2 linked regions of the Zymomonas mobilis subsp. mobilis ATCC 10988 genome follow. The protein of the gene in region 1 interacts with the protein of each later gene in a pairwise test. Links are inferred from orthologs where the notes say so. Each region holds a gene or a part of one and is shown in the gene's direction. Other genes may lie near its edges. The genes, in order: ftsA and ZMOB_RS04650.

The links.
Region 2: the proteins of ftsA (region 1) and ZMOB_RS04650 interact in binary tests that used the Escherichia coli proteins (3 or more experiments, as listed by UniProt). The link is inferred for Zymomonas mobilis subsp. mobilis ATCC 10988 from one-to-one orthologs.

The regions. Positions count from the first base shown.
Region 1 is NC_017262.1:529,705-534,241, reverse strand. Bases 1,538-4,537 are described here. They hold ftsA (cell division protein FtsA), read left to right. Parts: upstream 1,538-2,395; coding sequence 2,396-3,679; downstream 3,680-4,537. Other genes in these bases: ftsZ (cell division protein FtsZ), read left to right, coding at 3,896-4,537; ZMOB_RS02385 (cell division protein FtsQ/DivIB), read left to right, coding at 1,538-2,399. Also shown: murB (UDP-N-acetylmuramate dehydrogenase), read left to right, coding at 1-494; ZMOB_RS02390 (D-alanine--D-alanine ligase), read left to right, coding at 491-1,456; more of ZMOB_RS02385, read left to right, coding at 1,449-1,537. UniProt on the Escherichia coli protein: Essential cell division protein that assists in the assembly of the Z ring. May serve as the principal membrane anchor for the Z ring.
Region 2 is NC_017262.1:1,057,869-1,064,518, forward strand. Bases 1-2,810 are described here. They hold ZMOB_RS04650 (rod shape-determining protein), read left to right. Parts: upstream 1-787; coding sequence 788-1,834; downstream 1,835-2,810. Other genes in these bases: mutL (DNA mismatch repair endonuclease MutL), read right to left, coding at 1-530; mreC (rod shape-determining protein MreC), read left to right, coding at 1,865-2,810. Outside these bases: more of mreC, read left to right, coding at 2,811-2,884; ZMOB_RS04660 (hypothetical protein), read left to right, coding at 2,898-3,449; mrdA (penicillin-binding protein 2), read left to right, coding at 3,577-5,508; rod shape-determining protein RodA, read left to right, coding at 5,520-6,626. UniProt on the Escherichia coli protein: Forms membrane-associated dynamic filaments that are essential for cell shape determination. Acts by regulating cell wall synthesis and cell elongation, and thus cell shape.

The DNA.
Region 1 (4,537 bases):
GTGATATTTCCAAGATTCTGATTCAGGTTACGCTGGTTCGTCGGAATGGTGATATTGAAATCTGGCCAGTTGAAAAATTGAATTTTGCCTATCGCTATTCTGAATTGCCAGAAGATGCGATTGTGACCGAAGCGCTTTTCCAAGGGCAACCCGGCGATAAAGACAAGATCGAAGCTCAGATGAATAAAATTATCGCCGAGCGTGAAGCCAGTCAGCCGGTTCGCAGCCGGACGGGGGGATCGACCTTTAAAAATCCTGAAGGCTATAAAGCCTGGGAGCTTATTGATGAAGCTGGTTGTCGTGGTTTGAAAATCGGTGATGCCGAAGTTTCTACCAAACATGCCAATTTTCTGTTGAATTTGGGTGATGCTACCGCGGCTGATATTGAAAATCTTGGCGAAGAAGTGCGGGCGCGCGTTAAAGCGAAATTCGGTATTACCCTTGAATGGGAAATAAAACGCATCGGCCATAAACTCGATGGGGATAAGGCATGAGCGACAAAAAGCATGTTGTCGTTTTGATGGGCGGATGGTCTTCGGAACGTGAAATTTCGCTTCTGTCAGGCCGCCATGTCGGCAAGGCTTTGGAAGAGGCTGGATATCGCGTGACGCTGCTCGATATGGATCGGGATATTGCGTTCAAGCTTCGTGAAGCTAAGCCGGATGTGGTTTTTAATGCTTTGCATGGCACGCCGGGTGAAGATGGCAGTATTCAAGGTCTGATGGATTTAATGGCTATCCGTTATACCCATTCGGGTTTGACGGCTTCGGCCATTGCCATTGATAAAGAATTGACCAAAAAGATTCTGACCCCTGAGAATATTCCGATGCCGCAGGGCTGTTTGGTTGAGCGCGAAAGCCTTTATACAAAAGACCCGTTGCCACGACCTTATGTCTTGAAACCGGTCAATGAAGGCTCTTCTGTCGGCGTTGCGATCATTGATGAATCTTTTAATGACGGTCAGCCTATTCGGAAAGACCAGATTGATCCGTGGAAAAATTTTAAAACCCTTCTTGCCGAACCTTTTATTAAAGGGCGGGAATTAACCGTGGCGGTGATGGGTGACAAAGCCTTGGCTGTTACCGAATTATGCCCGAATAACGGCTTTTACGATTATAAAGCCAAATATACTGATGGCATGACGACCCATATCTGTCCTGCAAAAATTCCGGCAGAGATTGCTGAAAAGGCGATGGCTCTTTCCTTGAAAGCGCATCAACTTTTGGGATGTCGGGGCCCGTCGCGTTCCGATTTTCGTTGGGATGATGAAGCCGGATTGGATGGTTTGTTTCTGTTAGAGGTGAATACCCAGCCGGGTATGACACCTTTAAGTTTGGTTCCTGAACAGGCAAAACAGCTGGGTATCGACTATGTCGCCTTGTGCCGGATGATTGTTGAGGAAGCCTTGGCGGAAGACACATTACAAGAAACCAAAATGGCAGGACAGGGTGGCTAAAGCAGCACGCAGAACAAAATCGGCTCCGGCTAGGCGTTCTCCAAGGCGGCATGCCCGCCAAACGGGTGCGACAATTCGTCGCCCCAAACGGCCTATCAAGAGTAATGAGACGATAGCTCTGCCTAAATGGCTGGGTTTTCTTTCCCATCCGTTATTAAAACAGATGGCAAAGCGTCTTTTGCTTATTCTTGTTATTGTCGGATTTTTGGCCGGTCTTTGGGCTGCGCGTTGGCCACAATTATTGGCGACCAAAACAGGTGAATATCTGGGACGGCAGGGCTTTTCTGTCCGTCATGTCGAAATCGTTGGTTTGCATCATATGGATCGGCAGGCGATCTATGACATCGCCTCTACCCAGCAAAATCTGGCGATGCCTTTGGTTGATCTTAATGCTATTCGGGATCGCTTGTTACGTTTTGGCTGGATTGAGGATGCGCGTGTTTCCCGCCGTTGGCCGGATACTTTGGTCGTTGATATTGTCGAGCGAAATCCGGCGGCGGTTTGGCAATATCATGGTCATTTGAGACTGGTCGATAATAACGGCATTATTATTTCGGATGTTGACCCGCATGCTTCGCCTGATCTGCCCTTGGTTATTGGGGCGGGTGCCAATCTGCATCTTGAAGATTTGGGGCATCTTTTGGAAGCAGCCCCCTCTTTGAAACCGATGATTGATGCAGCAAGCTGGATCGGGAATCGGCGGTGGGATTTGCATTTTGCTTCTGGTGAAACTTTATCTTTACCAGAAGGGAATGAAGCCGAAGCGGCTTTGGTGCGTTTCTCTCATATTAATCGCGAGCATCACTTGTTAGAAAGGGGCTATGTCAAATTCGATATGCGTGTTCCGGGGGCACCTATTACAGCCAGAATTTCACCGGAACCCGTTAAGAAAGCGACAAAGCCTGCAAAGGCAGCTGATCCTTTGGTAAGTGATCGAATATGAAGGAACGACATCATAGTATGACGCCGGTAAAAGAAGGCAATCTGATAACTGCGCTTGATATCGGTTCTTCCAAAATTTCAGCCCTGATTGTTGAGAAAAGGGCTGATAATGTTTTGCAGGTATTGGGAAGTGGTCAGCGAGAAAGTCTGGGGGTCAGACGGGGCTATCTTTTCGATATGGAATCGACGGAAAAGGCGGTTCGAGAAGCCGTTGAACAGGCCGAAAGGATTGCAGGCACCAATATTGAATCTGTCTGGGTGTCTTTTTCTGCGGGAGGATTGATATCCGATCTTAGCTCGACAGAAGTAGCCTTGAATGGTCAACGGATCGAAGAAATCCATATGGAGACCCTGTTGGCGACCGGACGGGATGCGATTGATCCTGATGGGCATATGGTGCTTCATGCTCAACCCGCCCTTTATACCTTGGACGGGTTAAAGGGGGTTAAAAGTCCGATTGGTCTTTATGCCGACCGCTTGGGAGTCGATATCCATGTGATTGCTGCTGAACCTTCGCCTGTCAGAAATTTGGAATTGGCGGTGCGTTCGGCACATCTGGAAGTGCAGGCGATTGTTGCTGCGCCGATCGCGGCCGGAATGTCTTGCCTCTTTGCAGAAGAGCGGGAATTGGGTGTGGCCTTGGTTGAATTAGGGGCAGGCGTTACCAATGTATCCCTTTTTGCCGGTGGGCTGTTGGTTGGTTTGACTTCTATCCCGATGGGCGCATCCGATATTACAGATGACATCGCGGCGGCTTTTGGCACCAGACGGTCGGATGCAGAAAGATTGAAATGTTTTTATGGATCGGCGCAGAGTTCACCTCGCGATAATCATGAGATGATAGATGTGGCGCCGATTGCCAATGACGAGGATGTAATTGATCCACAACGGATAAGTCGGGCGCAGCTGATCGGTGTTATTCGGAAGCGTTTGGATCATTGGATGGATCATATCGCCGATGCCCTGAAATCTTTGGGCTATAATGGCCCCGTCGGACGTCAGGTGGTGTTAACAGGAGGGGGTGCAGAATTGAAAGGTATTGCCGATTATGCCCAAGGTGTCTTGGGTCGTTCGGTTAGAATAGGGCGGCCGCACGGCCTTGTTGGGCTTCCAGATGCCCATAGTGGCCCGGCTTTTGCGACTTTGACGGGGCTTGTTCTTCATGCTGCGTCGGAACCCTTTGATCTTAGACCGCTCTCTTATAATAATAGAATGGGCAGTCAAAAATCTTTTATGGGATCTTTTAAACGTCTTTTTCAGATGTTTCGTCGCGAATATTAAAAATATATTCAAAATTAAGATTTTATTGCACATTTTTACGTGCTTTTAGTAATGGCTTCAGGCAATATAAGATTTAGTCACTAGGTAACAGGGTGAATAGCTTTGTTTGGTCAGATCCGGTAATCTTTTCGACAAAGAGTAACTTGTTAAATCCGATTTTATAGCATTGTAGCCTAGGATAAGCCTGACAAAATGTATTTGGGACGGAGAGCGTAAATGACCATCGAATTCATGCAACCCAGTGATAGCAGCGAAGTAAGTGAGCTGCCCCGGATTAGCGTGATTGGTGTCGGCGGCGGCGGCGGAAATGCTGTTGCCAATATGATTGCATCAGGTGTGCAGGGTGTCGATTTTATTGTAGCCAATACAGATGCCCAGGCCTTAAATATCTCTCCGGCAGAACAGCGGATTCAGCTTGGCCCGACGACGACGCAGGGCTTGGGGGCAGGATCGAGACCGGAAGTCGGTAAAGCGGCCGCAGAAGAAACGATCGAGCAGATTCAGGAAGCCTTGGAAGGCGCAAGAATGTGCTTTATCGCCGCTGGGATGGGGGGTGGCACCGGCACGGGTGCAGCACCGGTCATCGCAAAAGTAGCGCGTGATCGTGGTATTCTGACAGTCGGTGTTGTGACCAAACCGTTCAACTTTGAAGGTAAAAGACGGGCGCGGTCAGCTGAAAGCGGTATTGAAGAACTGCAAAAGCATGTCGATACGCTGATTGTTATTCCAAACCAGAATTTGTTTTTGATCGCCAATCCGAACACGACCTTTAAGCAGGCCTTCCAGATGGCGGATGAGGTTTTGCAGCAGGGTGTTCGCGGTATTACCGATTTGATGGTTTGCCCCGGTCTTATCAAT
Region 2 (6,650 bases), 530 kb from region 1 along the record:
AGCCGTCTGACGACATCATGGCAGGCCATATATTCGCTTTTGGCGCTGCGCATGAATTTCCGACGGGCTGGAATACGGGCGAAAAGGGAATCAACCTTTATTCTTGTCCCTTTGGGCAGGGGAGCGATGCCTTCCTTCTCGAAATGTCCATTATCGACGATAATTTTCCAGCCACTATCGCTGTCGGCTGTTCGGCTTTCCAATGTCAGGCGGGCAACGCTGGCGATTGAAGGGAGCGCTTCGCCACGAAAACCCAAGGTAGTGACGGCTTCGATGGCATCATTATCAGGGAGTTTCGAAGTCGCATGGCGTTCCAAGGCCAGCCGCATTTCGTCCGCAGGAATACCGATGCCGTTATCAATGACTTCAATCCCGTCTAAGCCGCCTTTTAGCAAGCGAATAAGGATGCGGGTTGATTGGGCATCAATGGCATTTTCAACCAGTTCTTTTAAAGCACTGGCCGGTCTTTCGACAACTTCGCCCGCAGCGATACGATTTATGACGTCTTCTGGCAGACGGCGTATTGACATATTTCTAACCCTGCCCCAAGCGGTTCTCTGGCTTTCCGGTTCAATATTCATATAAAACCGGAAAATGGCTTTTTTTTAACCTTTTAAAGTCATAGTATAGGATGTTCAGGATCGATATAGGGTCGATAAATTAATAGTCCTGATCTATCCCTTTAATATCGGTATATGCGTAATATACCGGTTTCTTTTTGGTCGGGAAAGTTTATAGCTTTTCTGGCTTCTTTCCTAAAGCCCCTTGTTAGCGGACGGATGCTTGAATGTCTCTTTTTACCCGCCTGTTTAAATTTATGTCGCATGACATGGCGATTGACCTCGGCACGGCGAACACCGTCGTTTATCTTCGCGGCCGTGGCATTGTATTGAATGAACCCTCGGTTGTGGCAATCGAAACCCTGAATGGCGTCAAACGGGTGCGCGCCGTCGGGAATGATGCCAAGCTGATGATGGGCAAAACGCCGGATAGTATTCAGGCTATCCGTCCTATGCGTGATGGCGTGATCGCTGATATTGACGTTGCCGAACAGATGATAAAGCATTTTATCCAGAAAGTGCATGGCGGTAAAGCACGGCCTTGGCGTTTTCCTGAAATTGTGGTTTGTGTCCCGTCCGGTTCTACATCGGTTGAAAGACGCGCTATTCGCGATGCGGCTTCTAATGCGGGTGCCAGTCAGGTCTTTCTGATTGACGAACCAATGGCAGCGGCTATCGGGGCTGAAATGCCAGTAACTGAGCCTATCGGTTCGATGGTCGTTGATATTGGCGGCGGCACCACCGAAGTGGCGGTTCTGTCTTTGCGGGGTCTGGCCTATACCACCTCTGTCCGTGTCGGTGGTGACAAAATGGATGAGGCAATCGGTTCCTATGTCCGCCGGAATTTTAACCTTTTGATCGGTGAAGCGACAGCCGAGCGCATCAAAAAGGAAATGGGCACGGCAAGAATGCCAGATGATGGCATCGGGATGACGATCAGCATCAAAGGCCGCGATTTGGTAAACGGGGTGCCAAAAGAAATTCAGATCAATCAGGCGATGATTGCTGAAGCTTTGTCTGAACCTGTGGCCTCTATTGTTGAAGGCGTCCGTCTGGCTTTGGAAAATACGGCACCGGAATTGGCCGCCGATATTGTCGATCAGGGTATTGTCCTGACAGGTGGGGGCGCTTTGTTATCCGGTCTGGATACGGTTTTGCGCGAGGAAACTTCTTTGCCGGTAACGATTGCCGACGATCCTTTAACCTGTGTGGCGATGGGAACCGGACGGGCTTTGGAAGATCCTACCTTTAGAGCTGTTCTGCAAACAGCCTGATTTTTGAGCAGGTAAAGGATCTTTTGAAGCATGGCACCGCCGCGCTCACGTAATTTTGGTTTTTCAAGGCGGGCGCAACTAGGCTTATTTGCAAGTTATGTCGTGGCTGTCGGAGGGATTGTTGTGGCCTTGGTCATGTTGATCTTGGCCAATCTCTATCCCGCCAGTTACAATAGCGTCATTGGTTTTATCACTGATTGCACCAGCCCGTGGCCGCGTTTAGGCCACGGGGTTGTCACCCTGTTAGATAATAGCCGGGATAATGTTGCGGGCTATATCAAGGCGGGTAGTGAAAATATCCGTTTGAAAAAAGAATTGGAGCATCGGCAATCTGACCTTGTGCAATTACAGCTTTTGAAGGCGGATAATGGCAAGCTGAAACGCTTGTTAAATCTGGTCGATCATACGCCAGAAAAAATAGCTGTCGGGCATATCATCGGTTCCCCCTTGGCAACGAGTAATCGTCGGACGGCGATTATTGATATTGGTTCTTCCTCAGGGGTCACAAGTGGTATGCCTGTTTTGGCTGCTGAGGGTTTGGTTGGGCGTGTTTTAGCGACGGGGCATTTTTCGGCGCGCATTCTGTTGCTGATTGATCCTTCCAATACTTTACCCGTCAAAATTGCCCGTTCCGGTGTGGCTGCCTTGGCCGCGGGGCGGGGTGATGGCCCTTTGGATGTCCGGCCATTGATTGCAGGGCAATCACCTTTCCAAAAAGGTGATCTTTTGGTGACTTCCGGCACTGGAGGAATCTATCCACCTGATATTCCCGTCGCTTTTGTTACGGCTTTGAATAATGACGGTGCGGTTGCTTTGCCCGTCGTTAATCCGGCTTCGGTGGATTATATTATGGTTGAAAAAATATTTGAGCCTGATGCCCCGCCGGAACCTTCCCTTGCGGATAAAATGCCTTCTCAAAAATTGTCCCGCAAGAAAGCGGCCAAAAATAATCCAACGGCGAGAGCTGTCACCCAACCTTTGGCAGGGCAGGCCGCCGATAACCCTGTGAACAGCAACAGCGCATCACCGGTATCCAATAAATCCCGATGAAAGGAAAGCGGTTATGGCTTTGACACCAGTGACGCCTCCTGCGGTAAAGCCTATTATTGCCAAAGATCAGGATTTGGGATTTTTGCCAATAAAAGCCAAGATTACCCCGATTATTATGGTTTTGTTGGCAAGCCTTTTGGAGACCGAGCCTTTTGTCGGGGTATTATCCTTCTGGCCTTCTTTAGGATTTTTAACGGCTTTGGGATGGCGATTGTTACGCCCTGAATTATGGCAAGCATGGATGGGGCTGCCTTTGGGCATGGCTAATGATATTATCAATGGTCAGCCGCCAGCGACTTCTATGATTACATGGACGGCTTGCTTTCTTATGATGGATATTGTCGATAATCGGTTGGTATGGCGGAATTATTGGCAGGACTGGATTTTGGCAGCGGTGGCTGTTTTTTCTTCTAGCTTGCTGGCTTTATGTATGTCTTGCGGTTTTAAAGGGCATTTCGCTATCGCGCTTGTGGCCGATATGCCAAGGATTCTCGTCTCTATCTTGCTGTTTCCGGTGGTTGAATTTTTTTGTTCACTTGTGGATCGCTGGCGGTTAGCTTTATAAAATAAGACTAAAATAGTCATCATTGAAAGCAGGACAGCTATTAGGCCGGCTTGTTTTTTGTAGGATTATCCATATTTTCTGCACGCGCCCTCTTTCTATTGCGTAATACTTGCCGGATTATTTTTCTGTGAAAAAGCGTAGTCATCTTATTACCCAACATTCGCTCGGCTATAGTTTTTCCCGCCGTGCTATGCTTTTTGGCGGACTGCAATTGGCAACCGGCAGTTTGTTAGCCATGCGGATGGCTTGGCTATCTGTCGCGGAAAACGAACATTATAGTCTAATGGCTGAAGATAATCGGGTGCAGACTGTCTTGATACCGCCAAGACGGGGATGGATTGTTGATCGTCATAATCGGCCAATGGCGATCAATCATACTGATTTTCGTGTCGATATTATTCCCGATCAAATACAGGATCGGGAACGGGTGATTATTACTTTGGCCGAGCTACTCAATCTCTCTCCAGATGATGTCGATCGGATTCGGGAAGATTTGAATAAAGCCGCCGGTTATCAGCCTGTCCCGATTGCCGAGCATCTTGATTACGAGCATTTTGCTGCGATCTCTGTCCGTTTGCCTGAAATGGCCGGAGTAGCGCCACAAAGAAGTTATGCCCGTTATTATCCAAATGGCTCTGCAGTCGGACATTTAATCGGTTATGTCGGCGCAGCGACAACTGATGATTATAAGAAAAATCACGATCCTTTGTTAATTACACCCGGATTTAAAATTGGGAAACAAGGGTTAGAAAAAACTTTTGATAATTATCTAAGAGGGGTTCCGGGTGCCAAGCGTTCCGAAGTGACGGCGCGCGGACGGTTAGTGCGTGATCTGGAGAATAAGCCTGATCAGCCCGGTAAAAAGCTGCCTTTAACAATTGATGCTGGTTTACAGGATTATGCGGCGCGGCGCATTGGAGATAACAGCGCAGCCGTTGTTGTGATTGATACCGAAAATGGGGATATTTTGGCGCAAGTATCCATGCCCTGTTTTGATCCCAATGATTTTGCCGATGGTATCAGTCATCGAGAATGGCAAAGTCTGTCTCAAGATGACCACCATCCCTTGATCGATAAAACGATTGCGGGTCTTTACCCCCCCGGCTCGACAGTCAAGCCGATGAATGCGCTGGCTTTGCTGGAATTGGGCATTGATCCTTATGAAACGGTCAATTGCACTGGCAGTTATCAATTGGGCAGTAGTTTATTCCATTGTTGGCGGCGGCAAGGTCATGGCCCCGTCAATATGCATACGGCAATCACGCAAAGTTGTGACGTCTATTTTTACGCTATGGCGCATCGGGTTGGTATGGAGCCTTTGGCAGATATGATGCGTCAATTAGGACTGGGTGCCAGTTACCATCTGCCTTTGGGATCAGAACATTATGGCACGGTTCCTGACCCTGCATGGAAATTGAAAAAATATCATCGCAATTGGACGGCGGCAGATACTTTGAATGCCTCGATCGGGCAGGGGGATGTTTTGGCCAATCCGTTGCAATTGGCTGTGATGGCGGCGCGATTGGCTTCGGGAAAACAGATTACGCCTCGGCTGATCCGCTCAAAAGAAATCCCTATGCCCGCCAAATTGAACGCCAAAGAATCCCATCTTGATTTTATTCGGCAGGCCATGCGGGATGTGGTGAATGGGGGGGGCACCGGTGGTGCTGCAAGATTATATGTTCCCGGTGTTGAATTGGCGGGGAAAACCGGAACGGCGCAGGTTCGGCGTATTTCAATGGCTGAACGTGGGCGCGGTGTGTTGAAAAATTCACAATTGGCTTGGCGGATGCGCGATCATGCCTTGTTTGTTTGCTTTGCACCGACAGATAACCCACGTTATGCCGCCTCGGTTGTTGTCGAACATGGTGGACATATTGACTCCGCTACGGATGGACCGGCTATTGCACGCGATGTCCTGACCTATTTGTTTGATCCCGATCGTGCTATGGCCAGTTTGAACGCTTTGGAAGTGTCGTGGGGTGGGGATCTTGCGAGCCGTATGCGTATGCGGTCGGAAAATGCCTCGAAAGCTCCATCTAAACCCAATATGACTTAGGCGAAATCGGGATGTTGTCCTTAGTACCTGCTCCTATTCGGCAGTTGCCGTGGAAGCTTTTGCTTCTGGTTATGGCTGTTGGCAGTTTTGGATTGGTTGTTTTATATTCGGCTGGAGGTGGGCTGCATCCTTGGGCGTTGAATCAAGGGCTGCGTTTCGTTTTCTTTATTTTTGTCGCGATTGCTATCAGCCGTATAGATCAGGGCAGTTTGAAGCAAATTTCTTGGCCGCTTTACGGCGGGTTATTGCTCCTCCTTATTTTTGTCGAGCTATTTGGCTTTGTAGGTGGCGGTAGTCGGCGATGGCTTAATCTGGGGATTATGACCCTTCAGCCTTCGGAATTGATGAAGTTGGCGATTGTCCTTGCGATTTCCCGTTTTTATGATTTGCTGCCTGCGGGTGAGATTAGAACCTTTTCCGCTATGTGGCCTGCGGCTGTTTTAATTTTGGTTCCGGCGCTTCTTGTTGCAGTTCAGCCTGACCTTGGAACGGCATTGATGATTGTCGCGGGGGGGGTAATTGTCTGTTTTTTGGCTGGATTGCCCTTATGGCTATTTATCGGGGGCGGTGTGTCCTTGGCGGCGATTGCGCCGCTCGCTTTCTTTTTTCTATTGCATGATTATCAGCGCAATCGGGTTTTGATCTTTTTAACGCCTGAAAGTGACCCTTTGGGGCGAGGATATCATATCAGTCAGTCCAAAATCGCGATTGGTTCAGGTGGTATTTTTGGCAAGGGATTTTTGAATGGCACTCAGAGCCATCTCGATTACTTGCCTGAACGTCACACCGATTTTGTTTTTGCAACAATGGCCGAGGAATGGGGACTGATCGGAGGGCTGTTCATTATTGTCAGTTTTATGATTATCATCAGCTGGGGCATGAAGGTGGCATTAAATGCGCCGTCACGTTTCGCCAAATTAACGGCAGCAGGCCTATCTTCGACTATTTTTTTCTATGTTGCGATCAATCTAGCTATGGTTATGGGGATGGCACCCGTAGTGGGCATTCCACTGCCTTTAGTCTCTAATGGTGGCTCGGCAATGATGAATGTGATGATTTGTTTAGGGCTGCTCATGGCGATTGATCGTTGGACACGCTATCCCAAAAAAGGATTTTGATCTGGCCTTGAGCCCATAGAGTAT